DNA from 2 places in the Lysinibacillus sp. FSL P4-0201 genome. Region 2 is predicted to be linked to the other one. Evidence: riboswitches for the same ligand, from Rfam matches in the RefSeq annotation. Region 2 holds a riboswitch; the other holds the start of a gene.
What was found. A riboswitch is a leader RNA that binds a small molecule or an ion and turns the genes downstream of it on or off. The one in region 2 is predicted to bind preQ1.
Positions count from the first base shown of each region.

Region 1: another riboswitch for preQ1. It lies ahead of MKY76_RS02825 (QueT transporter family protein); the one in region 2 lies ahead of queF (preQ(1) synthase).

Region 1 covers NZ_CP151995.1:574,577-580,812, reverse strand. The annotation lists gene MKY76_RS02840 (ABC transporter ATP-binding protein) at 1-391, opposite strand, end outside; gene MKY76_RS02835 (ABC transporter permease) at 384-1,412, opposite strand; gene MKY76_RS02830 (ABC transporter substrate-binding protein) at 1,497-2,519, opposite strand; PreQ1 riboswitch class I at 2,841-2,885, shown strand; gene MKY76_RS02825 (QueT transporter family protein) at 2,892-3,374, shown strand; T-box leader at 3,443-3,642, shown strand; gene trpB (tryptophan synthase subunit beta) at 3,701-4,864, shown strand; gene MKY76_RS02815 (long-chain fatty acid--CoA ligase) at 4,908-6,236, opposite strand, start outside.
Region 2 covers NZ_CP151995.1:4,608,157-4,614,392, reverse strand. The annotation lists gene MKY76_RS23295 (S8 family serine peptidase) at 1-1,879, opposite strand, end outside; PreQ1 riboswitch class I at 2,189-2,235, shown strand; gene queF (preQ(1) synthase) at 2,361-2,861, shown strand; gene queC (7-cyano-7-deazaguanine synthase QueC) at 2,966-3,625, shown strand; gene queD (6-carboxytetrahydropterin synthase QueD) at 3,629-4,099, shown strand; gene queE (7-carboxy-7-deazaguanine synthase QueE) at 4,092-4,820, shown strand; gene MKY76_RS23270 (VUT family protein) at 4,862-5,401, shown strand; gene MKY76_RS23265 (MFS transporter) at 5,518-6,236, opposite strand, start outside.

The sequences.
Region 1 (6,236 bases), 630 kb from region 2:
GCGATTCTTTAAAAAATTCACGACGCTTTTTGTCCACACCATTGCGTAGTCCTCTATGCTTATTTCGAGAGTATGCTAATGCTAGATTTTCTTCAATTGTCATCGTAGGTGCAGTTCCTGCCATTGGGTCCTGGAAGACACGCCCAATGTATTGAGAGCGTTTATATTCAGGCAAACTTGTCACATCATTACCATCAATCAATACTGTACCGAAATCGGGTGTTAAAGCACCTGAAATCATATTCATCATCGTTGATTTACCTGCACCATTACTACCTATAATTGTCACAAAATCACCGGGCTTTAAATGTAGGTTTATCTCCGCAAGTGCAATCTTCTCATCAGGTGTTCCTTCATTAAATACCTTATTAATACCATGTAATTTAAGCAAGGCCATTACCTCCCTGCTCTACTTTTTTTACTTGTGAAAGTTCTGCAGCACGTTTAGCTTTACGTTTACGTTCTTTACTCTTATTAATAAATTGCGGTAAGATCAGCGCCAAAATAACGATAATCGCTGTAATTAATTTCATGTCTCCTGAATCAAGGAAATCTACACGTAATGCTAAAGCTAATATAATACGATAAATGATGGCTCCTGCAATAACTGCAAACGTTGTACGGATAATAGTTTTAGTCCCAAAAATAGCTTCACCAATAATAACGGATGCGAGACCGATCACAATCATACCAATCCCCATACTAACATCAGAGAACTTCGAGTATTGTGCGATTAAAGCTCCAGAAAATGCGACAAGCGCATTGGAAAGACCTAGCCCCAAAATGATAAGTGTGTCTGTATTTGCAGAGAAGCTGCGAATCATTCGTTTATTATCACCAGTTGCTCGGATAGCTAGCCCAACCTCTGTCTTTAAGAACCAGTCTGCTATTAACTTAATTAAAATCGTGATGATTAATACAACAATCAGCACACTCCATGTACCTGGTACATGCTGAAAGCCTATGCTTTTTAATAGGTTATTGATAGCATCATCGATCCCTAAATTACTCCAAAAAGATTGAAACTTTGAAAAGATTGTTTCAGAGTTTAGTAGTGGAATATTCGGGCGACCTATCGTATTTTCTGCAGTTAACCCCATGATACGTAGATTAATCGAATATAAAGCAATCATCATTAAAATTCCTGATAATAACGGATTAATCTTTCCTTTCGTGTGAAGAATTCCTGTCATACATCCAGCAATAAATCCAGCAACAATTGCCACTAAAGTCGCTAAGATTGGGTGGTAGCCAAGCAAAACCATTGTTGCTGCAGTTGCCGCCCCTGTTACAAAGCTTCCATCAACCGTTAAATCCGGAAAATCTAACACCCGAAATGTTAAATATACACCAAGTGCCATAATTGCATAGATGATTCCTTGCTCCACTGCGCCAAATAATGCTAAAAACATCGTTGAATCATCTCCTAAATCTCTTTATTATTTATATCACTTGTAAAATGAAGATAAAGCGGGGATAATGCACCCCGCTTCGTTTTACTGTTCTAGAATTTCGGCACCCCAAGAATCTTTAATTTCGATGCCTAAATCATCTGCAACTTTTTTATTGATTAATAATTTCAGATTTTGTGGGTATTGTGCTGGTGTATCGGCAGGTGTCGCTTCACCTTTTAAAATTTTCACAACCATTTGACCTGCTTCATAACCGATATCGAAATATTCAAAACCATAAGCAGCTAAACCACCACGTGCCACAGAATCTAATTCTCCTACGATTAATGGTAATTTATTCGTATTGGCAACATCAATTACCGATTCTAATGCAGAAACAACTGTGTTATCAGTAATAATATAGAAAGCATCTACTTTACCAATTAGAGATTCTGTCGCTTGCTTTACATCCGCTGAAGTGGATGCTGATGCTTCTACCACCGCTAAACCTTGTTCGTCCATAACCTTTTTCACTTCTGAAACTTGAGCAACAGAGTTTTGCTCACCCGCATTGTAGACCATCCCTACTTTTTTCGCACCAAGCTCTTTTAGGAATGCTACAGTTTTAGAAATCGTTTCTGGATGTAAATCGATTGTGCCTGTAATATTTTTCCCTGGCTTCTCCATTGAGTCAATTAGCTGTGCACCAACAGCATCTGTAACAGATGTAAAAATAATTGGAATATCACTTGTTGCTGTTGCAGCGGCTTGTGCAGAAGGTGTAGAGTTTGCAAAAATTAAATCTACGTTTGCACTTACTAGATTGTTAGCAATCGTTGTGTTAAGGCTATTATCTCCCTGTGCAATTTGTGGATCGTAGTCAACTTTTAAGCCAGCATCTTCAATTGCTTTTTTAAAGCCTTCCGTTGCTGCGTTTAACGATGGATGCTCAACAATTTGAGTAATCCCGATTTTATATGTTTTATCGTCTGCATTTCCGCTCTCACTTGCATTGTTTTTTTCATTTCCTTTTGAATCTGCTGTACCTGAGCCACCGCTACCACAAGCAGCAAGAAGCAACACTAATCCAAAAAGAAGGAATGACAACTTCTTTACATTGCTTTTCACAAATAATCCCCCCGATTATATTCTCGAATATCTATCGCACTTTATCCAAACAAAGTGTGAATGTATCGCTATATTATCGTTATTATCGAGCTCCGTCAACAACATTATGAATGTTCTGACTTTTAAAAGTGACAAAATATTTTAGTTTTTCATTTAATTTGGCGCTTTAAACCGCTAAACTACGCTGTTTTAGTTAATCGATTTCTTTTTTCAACATAGTAAAAAATATTTATGACAATTTTGCGACGATAGGACATTATAGACAAAGTCTGACATTTGACTTCTACTAGATATCTATTATAGAATATTTACTTGTGTGAAAGCACCGTGGTTCGTAACCATCCCACGAAAAAAAACTAAGGAGAAATGAATATGAAGATAAAATTTTTAGCAGCAAGTGGTATCATTGCGGCTCTATATATAGCTGTAACCATGCTTGTTGCCCCATTTGGTTTTACAGAGGTACAGTTCCGAGTATCTGAGATGTTTAACCATTTAGTGGCCTTTAATCCACGCTTTGCCGTAGGGATTATTATTGGTGTATTGATCTCTAATCTCTTTTCACCACTTGGCATTTACGATTTAGTTTTTGGTGTAGGTCATTCAATGATTACTCTTGGCCTGTTTATTTTAATCTGTAAATTTGTCAAAAATATTTGGGCACGTTTAATTATTAATACATTGCTCTTTACATGTACTATGTTTATCATTGCCTTTGAGCTGAACTTGGCTTTAGAGTTGCCATTTTTCTGGACTTGGCTAACAGTCGCGGCGGGTGAATTTGTTGTATTAGCTGTAGGTGCACCGATTATGTATGTTTTAAACAAACGCCTTCACTTTAAAAATTTGATTTAACTGACGGATCTTTTTAGATTCGTCTTTTTTCTTGACACTATTCTGAAAATACTCTACAATTCTTTCTAATAAATGCAAGGAAGAAGAGTAGTAGCAAGCATTGTTACTTTTAGAGAGCTGGTGGTTGGTGCAAACCAGTAGTACAGACTTGTGAATGGACTTCAGAGCAGCCTTATCAAATGTAAGGCCGTTTCGCTCCCCGTTACCGGAGCAGGAAAGCGCGCAAAAATTGCGAATGAAGGTGGCACCACGGTTACTCGTCCTTTTTATGAGGGATTGGAGTGGCTTTTTTTTTGGAAAAATTAGCATAGAGGAGTCGAGTTAAGATGAGTACAGTAGTAGAAAAAAAGGGATATTTCGGTGAATTTGGTGGAAGCTTTGTTCCAAAGGAGCTTCAAAATGTTTTAAATAGACTAGATGAGAATTTTCAAAAGTATAAAGAGGATGATGATTTTAAGCAAGAATTAGATTACTATTTCCGTGAATATGTCGGTCGTAAATCCCCTCTTTATTTTGCAGAGAATTTAACAAAGCAATTAGGTGGCGCAAAAATTTATTTAAAACGTGAAGACCTTAACCACACAGGCTCCCATAAAATCAATAATGTATTAGGACAAATTTTACTAGCTAAACGTATGGGAGCAAATCGCGTGATTGCCGAAACAGGGGCAGGTCAACATGGTGTAGCAACAGCTACAGCGTGTGCCATGTTTGGAATGGATTGCACGATTTATATGGGCTTGGAAGATACAAAACGTCAGGCATTGAACGTATTTCGCATGGAACTTCTCGGAGCGAAAGTTGTAGCTGTCGATAAAGGGCAAGGACGCTTAAAGGATGCAGTAGATGAGGCATTCGCTGACTTAGTAGAAAACTATGAAACAACCTTCTATTTATTAGGCTCAGCAGTTGGACCACACCCCTTCCCATCAATGGTTAAACATTTTCAATCAGTGATTAGCCGCGAAAGTCGTGAACAGATTTTAGAAAAGGAAGGAAAGCTGCCGACAGCTGTTCTTGCCTGTGTAGGAGGCGGTAGTAATGCCATTGGGGCATTTGCTGATTATATTGCAGACGAAGATGTTCGTCTTATTGGAATAGAGCCAGACAAAGCTGCTACCTTAAACGAAGGAACACCAGGAGAGCTACACGGCTTCAAATGTTTAGTACTTCAGGACGCAGAAGGCAACCCACTCCCTACCTATTCAATAGCAGCTGGTTTAGATTATCCAGGTGCGGGGCCTGAGCATAGCCATTTGAAAACAATCGGTCGTGCTGAATATGTGACCGTGACAAATGAAGAAGTTTTAGATGCCTTCCAAGTACTTTCTAAGGTTGAAGGTATTATTCCTGCTCTTGAAAGCTCACATGCAGTCGCACATGCTCTAAAATTAGCACCAACTTTATCATCTGAGGAAAGCATTATTATTAATATCTCTGGTCGTGGCGATAAAGACGTTGAACAAGTCTTCCACATGCTAACTAAATAACTCAAAAAAGAGCGACTTCCATTTACGGAAATCGCTCTTTTACCTATACCAATGATTTAGGATAAATTTCTGCTACATTATCTCGCAGCTTCGCTTTCAGGAATTTTCCGACAGATGTCTTTGGAATTTCTTCTAGAAAGACGACTGCATCTGGTACCCACCACTTGGCAAATTGATTTTCTAAAAAAGCAAGAAGCTCTGGTTCAGTTACTGATTGTCCCTCTTTCAATACAACACAAGCTAATGGACGCTCCTGCCATTTAGCATGGGGCATGGCAATGACAGCCGCTTCTAAAACGGCATCATGAGTCATCAGCGCATTTTCCAAATCAACAGAGGAAATCCATTCCCCACCTGATTTAATAAGATCCTTCGTACGGTCCGTAATTTTAATAAAGCCATCTGCTGTTCGTACAGCAATATCACCAGTATATAACCAACCATCTCGATAAGCATCTGCTGTTCGCTCATCACGATAGTATTCGTTGGAAATCCATGGGCCTTTTAAACGTAATTCCCCCATTGTTTCGCCATCCCAAGGTACCTCCCCCGCCTCATTAATAATACTAGATTCGATACCTGCCATTGTCATCCCTTGCATCGCTCGAGCTTCAATACGTTTTTCAATCGGCCAATCTTCCATCCATGACATATAATTAGACAATGCCACGATTGGTGTAGTTTCCGTCATGCCATAGACAACAATATAAGGAATTCCATATTTTTCTTCAAATGTCCGAATGAGTCGAGTTGGTGAAGCCGATCCACCACAGCATATCGCTCTTAAAGAACTAATATCTCGTTCTTTCTTTTCCTGTTCCTGTAAGGCACCTATCCAAATGGTTGGAACACCAGCAGTTAATGTAACCTTTTCTTGTTCGATTAAATCCATTATTAATGCTGAAGTAAATTGCGGACCTGGTAGAACTTGTGTAGCACCCACATTGACACTAGCAAAAGGCAAGCCCCATGCATTTGCATGAAACATGGGTACAATCGGCATCACGACATCTCTTTCCGCAATTCCCATAGAGTCAGACATACTCAGCATGATACTGTGTAGTACTAAACCCCGATGGGAATAGACAACCCCCTTTGGATTCCCTGTTGTGGCGCTTGTATAGCACATACCGGCAGGTGCTTCTTCATCAATATCCTCTGGAAATTGAAATTCTTCATCAGCAGTAGCTAATATGTCCTCATAGGATAAAACATTTTGTAATGTAGTCTTTGGCAAAGCTGGTTCATCCGTCATAATGATATAATGTTTCACTGTCTCAAGTTTTGGCGCAATATTTTCAATGATCGGTAATAAATCTACATCGACCATTAAAATCTCATCTTCTGCATGATTAATAATATAGATCAAATG
Region 2 (6,236 bases):
TAAGTAATGCAACAATACCTGTAATATGCGGTGTTGCCATAGAGGTTCCTGTTTTACGATCATATGCCTCTGCGTAATCTGCATTAGGGAAATCCTTTTTATACATTGGAATCGTTGACATAATGTTTGTTCCAGGTGCACTTACATCTGGTTTAATATCAAAGTTTGGCGTAGATGGTCCACGGGAGCTTGAATCGTTTACTTCATCCCCCAGTGTCTTTGTGGAAGTAAATTGACTAAAGCTAACTTTTCCAGTTCCACCGGCTAATGCAGCACGAATTGCATTGCCATCCGTTTGGGACATATCAAATGTTGGTAGAAAAGCAAAGGAATCACCCAGGAATGTACCTGAAATATTAGGTGCATTTGTTCCACCAGCAAAGTTATGAATAATTGTGGCGACTGCTCCATTTGCCTTTGCATTCGCAATTTTATCAACAAATGCGATACTGCCACGAGAGATTAATGCCACTTTACCTTCTACATCGATTCCCTCATAGTCTTTTACTTCTCCGTTTCCAGGAATAGCAACTAGGTCAAATTCTCCTTGAAGCTGTGTTGCTAAATCCCTTCCAAAAGTTGTGCCCATTAATGGGAGCTGTTTTGTTAAGTTGTAGTCACCAACTGTAACATTCACTTCACCGTTATACATTGTTTCTGGATTTGTTGTGTTACCCACAGCAATTCCTAAACGAGCGGTTGCAGGCGTGCCCATTGTTCCTCGATTTGGGCCGGAGTTCCCTGTTGCAATTACTCCGATTGTTCCAGCCATCATTGCATTATTAATAGCAAATGAACCAGCGTCCGTTTCAGAGTTAGCCCCCCCACCAAGAGAAAGGTTGATTATGTCCATTTTTTCTGTTACAGCCGTTTCAATTGCTTTAACAATACCAGATGTAGCCCCACTTCCATATGCACCAAGAACACGGTAAGCATAAAGGTCTACTTTGGGAGCAATTCCTTTAATGCCGAAATTGTTAGCTCCAATTGCTGCAATGGTTCCAGCAACATGGGTACCGTGAGAAGTATAGAACGAGCTTCCCTTTTCATTAAATTCAGGTGTTCCAGCAGGACGCTCAGAAGGCAAGGTTTCCGATGCATCGTCATCTGCCCGAGGCTTTGTGTAAGTTGATGAATTTGGAATGAAGTTTTTCCCACCTTTGTAAATTCCAGCGAACTCAGGGTGATCTGCGTCAATACCAGTATCTAATACTGCTACCTTTATACCTTGTCCTTCAATTCCTTCATTCCAAAGCTGTTCGATGCCGAGGAAAGAAATACTTGTATTCATTTGAGCCTCTAATTGATCTTCCTTAATCAGTTCTGATGATTTCATTGTATTATCTTCAGATGCGTAAACAATTGCATCAGGTTCAATTAATGTTATTCCTTCTATTGAAAGCAGCTTTGGGAGATCATTTGCTTTCACAGTTGCTGCAAAACCGTTTAAAACAGTATCAAATGTGTAGCCTTGAGTCATTTGAACATTTTTAGTAGCTAATTCTTTCTTAACTTGTGCTTGTTGAGATTTTACATTTGATCGAACTTCATTTGCTCGCGCATTAGAGAACATTTGGCCTTTCAATTGGCTCATTCCTTGCTCTAGTGCCACAGGCTTTTCAGATAAATGTACGATGACTGCAACTTCTTGATTGCCTGATACATTTTGTAAGCTTTCGTGAAGAGTTGGACCATCTTTAGACAAGCTTAGCTGTTCAGCGATAGCCGCCTTTAATTGAAGTATACTTTCACTTTGGCTATCCTGCTTGAATGGCTTCGAATCTTCAGCATTAGCACTCGATAATGGAACCAATAGAAAAAGCACCATAACGAAAGCTATCATACTACTTAAAAACTTCGTAAACTTAAACTTTTTCAAATCTCATTTCTCCCTCCGCTCTTAATTATCACACTTTTCAGTTTAGTGTGATATTTCCAATTTATCACAGGTGAGATAATTCGAATATCGGAATATTGAAAAATCTCAAAATATTGATAATTAGTATTACTTTGTTAAAAATGGATTAATTCTATTTTCCTAGTAATTTAATAAAAAAGTAGAACTTTCAAATGAGTATTGACTTACAGTGATTCATACTTTTTATCATTTAAGAGTTTTATAAAAAATCCATTTGACGTCCTGTATTATTTTTTGTACGATATTGAAGAAAAGAATGCCCGGACTAGAACGGGAGAGGTTCATAGCTGATACCCTCTATAAAAAACTATGGAAACATGACAATATGCCATGTCCATATCGGACGTGGCTTTTTTTATCTGTTTACTTATGTTTTAAATAGAATGATTGGTGATGCCTCTCTTGAAAAGTGTTGGGAAACATTTTACAAGGAGGTTTTTTTATGTCTGGCAGAAGTCATGAAGAAGGATTAAAGGATTTGACCCTATTAGGTAATCAAGGTACAAAGTATTCCTATGATTATGCACCTGAGGTATTAGAGGCAGTGGATAATCTTCATGCTAATCGAGATTATTTTGTTAAGTTTAATTGCCCAGAGTTTACTAGTTTATGTCCGCTTACAAATCAGCCGGATTTTGCAACGATGTACATTTCATATATCCCAGATAAAAAAATTGTTGAAAGTAAATCTCTAAAGTTGTATTTATTCAGTTTTAGAAATCACGGCGATTTCCATGAAGATTGCGTGAATATCATTATGAATGATTTAATTGCATTACTTGATCCAAGATATATAGAGGTTTGGGGGAAATTTACTCCACGTGGGGGTATCTCGATTGATCCATGGTGTAACTATGGGAAGCCAGGAACTAAATACGAAGAAATCGCCAATTATCGTTTAATGAACCACGATCTTAACCCAGAAAAAATTGATAATCGATAAATGAAGCAAGACAGAGGTTTTTAGCTACCCTCTTAAAAAAACTAAGAAGAAAGCAGCACTTTTTCTTAGAGTGCTGTTTTTTCGATATAAGGGAGTCTTTATAGATGAAAAAGGAAAAAGCAATTGTAGTATTTAGTGGAGGTCAGGACAGCACAACTTGTTTGTTCTGGGCAAAAGAACGCTTTGAAGAGATTGAGGCAGTAACTTTCGATTATGGTCAAAGGCATCGTCTTGAAATTGACTGTGCGAAGGTGATAACAGAGGAGCTTGGTATCAAGCATCACATACTTGATATGTCTCTCCTGAATCAACTTGCTCCGAATGCATTGACACGACAAGACATAAAGGTGAAGGACGGAGAAAATGGTGAGCTCCCATCGACTTTTGTGCCTGGCCGCAATCTCCTTTTTCTTTCATTTGCGGGCGTTTTAGCGAGCCAAGTAGGGGCAAAGCATATTGTAACAGGTGTTTGTGAAACTGATTTTAGTGGATATCCGGATTGCCGAGATGTCTTTATTAAATCCTTAAATGTAACGTTAAATTTATCGATGGATGACTCCTTTGTGATTGATACACCCTTGATGTGGCTGAATAAGGCACAAACATGGGAATTAGCTGATCAGCTTGGTGCACTTGAGTTTGTACGACAAAGAACGTTGACTTGCTATAACGGTGTCATAGCAGATGGATGTGGTGAATGCCCAGCATGTAAATTGCGAAATAAAGGGCTTGATGAGTATTTAAGTTATAGGAAGGAGTCTTAAGGCATGTCAGATTTTAAAATCGTTGAGAGACTCCAGAGAATTGATGTGGATATTCAAAGAAATCAATTGAAATATCATGCAAAGCGTGTTCTCATAAGCAAAGAATTTACCTTCGATGCTGCCCATCATCTACATCATTATGAAGGGAAATGTAAAAATCTACATGGGCATACCTATCGAGCTATATTAGGACTGAGTGGCTACACAGATGAACGTGGTTTGATGATTGATTTCGGCGATATAAAAGAAATATGGAAACATAAAATAGAGATTCATTTGGATCACCGTTATTTAAATGAAACGCTTCCACTCATGAATACGACGGCAGAGAATATTGTTGTTTGGATTTACGAAAAGTTGACTGAGGCTTTGCTTGATGAAGGATATAACGGTGTACGTGTAGAGTTTATCAGGCTTTACGAGACTCCAACAAGCTATGCAGAAGCTAGAAGGGAGTGGATGGAAGTTGAGTAAAGTACCTGTTATCGAGATTTTTGGGCCAACGATTCAAGGAGAGGGTATGGTCGTTGGCCAGAAGACAATGTTTGTAAGAACTGCGGGCTGCGATTATTCCTGTTCTTGGTGTGATTCATCGTTTACGTGGGATGGCAGTGGAAAGCACCTTATTGTCCAAATGACAGCGGAAGAGATTTGGTCTGAGTTGAAACGTTTAGGGGGCAATGGTTTTTCATTTGTCACAATTTCAGGCGGCAATCCTGCACTCAATCCGAATTTAGCAGAGCTTATTGCCATTTTAAAAGAAAATGACATAAAAATCGGGGTAGAAACACAGGGGAGTAGGTGGCAAAAGTGGATGTATGAGATTGATGAACTGACAATTTCACCAAAGCCACCTAGTTCTGGAATGACCACAGACTACTCGGTGCTCTCTTATATCTTCGAAAAACTTAAAGATCGGAACAGCAATCACCATGTATCCCTCAAAATAGTCGTTTTTAATCAAGAGGATTACGATTATGCTAAACAAATTCACCATCGATATCCCATGATTCCTTTTTATCTTCAAGTCGGTAATGATGATCTCACGGCAACTGATAATTCACAATTAATGATGAATTTATTGGATAAATATCGTGCACTGATTGATAGAGTAATGAAGGATGAGGATTTAAGAGATGTTAAAGTACTGCCACAGTTACATGCCCTTGTGTGGGGAAATAAAAGAGGCGTGTAGGGTGTTCTTACAAAAATTAAATTTACTTGAGGAGTAATAGTTTGAGAATATTATTTTATTTATTATCTATTGTTATTGCTAATGTGGTAACGGCAGCATTTGCACCATTCCATTTTGGTATGTTTATTGTTCCAATGGGAACGCTTTTAATTGGGGCAACCTTTATTTTTCGGGATCTAGTACAAAATAAATATGGTAGAAAAAAGACGTATTTATTTATTATTACAGCTTTAATTTTATCAGCTGTGGTGTCATTCCTACTAGGTGATACACTTTTAATTGTGGTAGCCTCAGCGCTATCATTTGTTGTCGCTGAAACGGCTGATACTGAAATTTATACTCGATTAAAATTACCAATGGCTTGGCGTGTGTTCTACAGTGGTATTGTTGGAGGATTTCTAGATTCTGCAATTTTCGTAGTAATCGGCTTAAGTCCACTTGGTGCCAATATATTGCCATGGGAAGCGGTACCTGCCGCCATTTTGGGGCAAATTATTGTGAAGACGATTATACAAATGATTGGCGCAATTATTTTAAATAAAGTTGGGCCAATGAAAGAAAAATATATTATTCCAGAATAATTATTCCTTATTATGAAGATACGGATCACAAGTAAGCTTTTTAAAAACAGGCCCATTCGCTTTATTCGAATGGGTCTGTTTGATTTATATTCTTTCTAAGGTACCTCTTGCATTTTTTATGCTGTTTTCTTTTGTTTAAGGTCTAAATGATAACTAAAGAAAGTTAGTAGACTTGCACTGACGGCAACTATACCACCGACCCATGTGACATTCATCAAATTTCCTTGATGATATACAATGCCGCCTAATGCAGACCCAAAAGCGATGCCTACGTTACTTGCCACGGGCATAAGAGAAGCAGCGAGTCCTTTAGCATCTGGTTTATAAATTTCGGCCAAATCTATTAAATAAAGTTGAGTAGATGTTGTTAAGAGGATGGCCATTAGTGACATTAGTCCGATGTTCGCTAATCCTAAAATAAAATGGTTTGTTGTCCAAAATAAGCTTGTCAATACAATAGCTTGTGCGAGAAAGACAAACCGAAGTCGGCCGATGGCATTGTGAGTGGCAATTTTACCGGCAAGAATGTTGCTGAAAATCGAAAGAAAGCCGTAGCCGAATAAGATTAAACTTATAGAATTATTTGGTGCACCCATTCCCTTTAAAATAGGAACAAGGTACGTAAAGACTGCATAGGTTGCACCAAACCCGAGAGCAGGAATGAAAAAGGCAATTAAAATTCGAGGCTGAATCATTAAAGAAAATTGATCCCGTATTGAGCTTCGTACTTGGCTGAGTCGAGTAGGTAAGACAAAAAAAGATGCCGCAAACGCCAACCCTCCGAGAAGAGTGGTTAACATAAAAGTGGCATTCCAGCCGTACCATTCAGCGATTA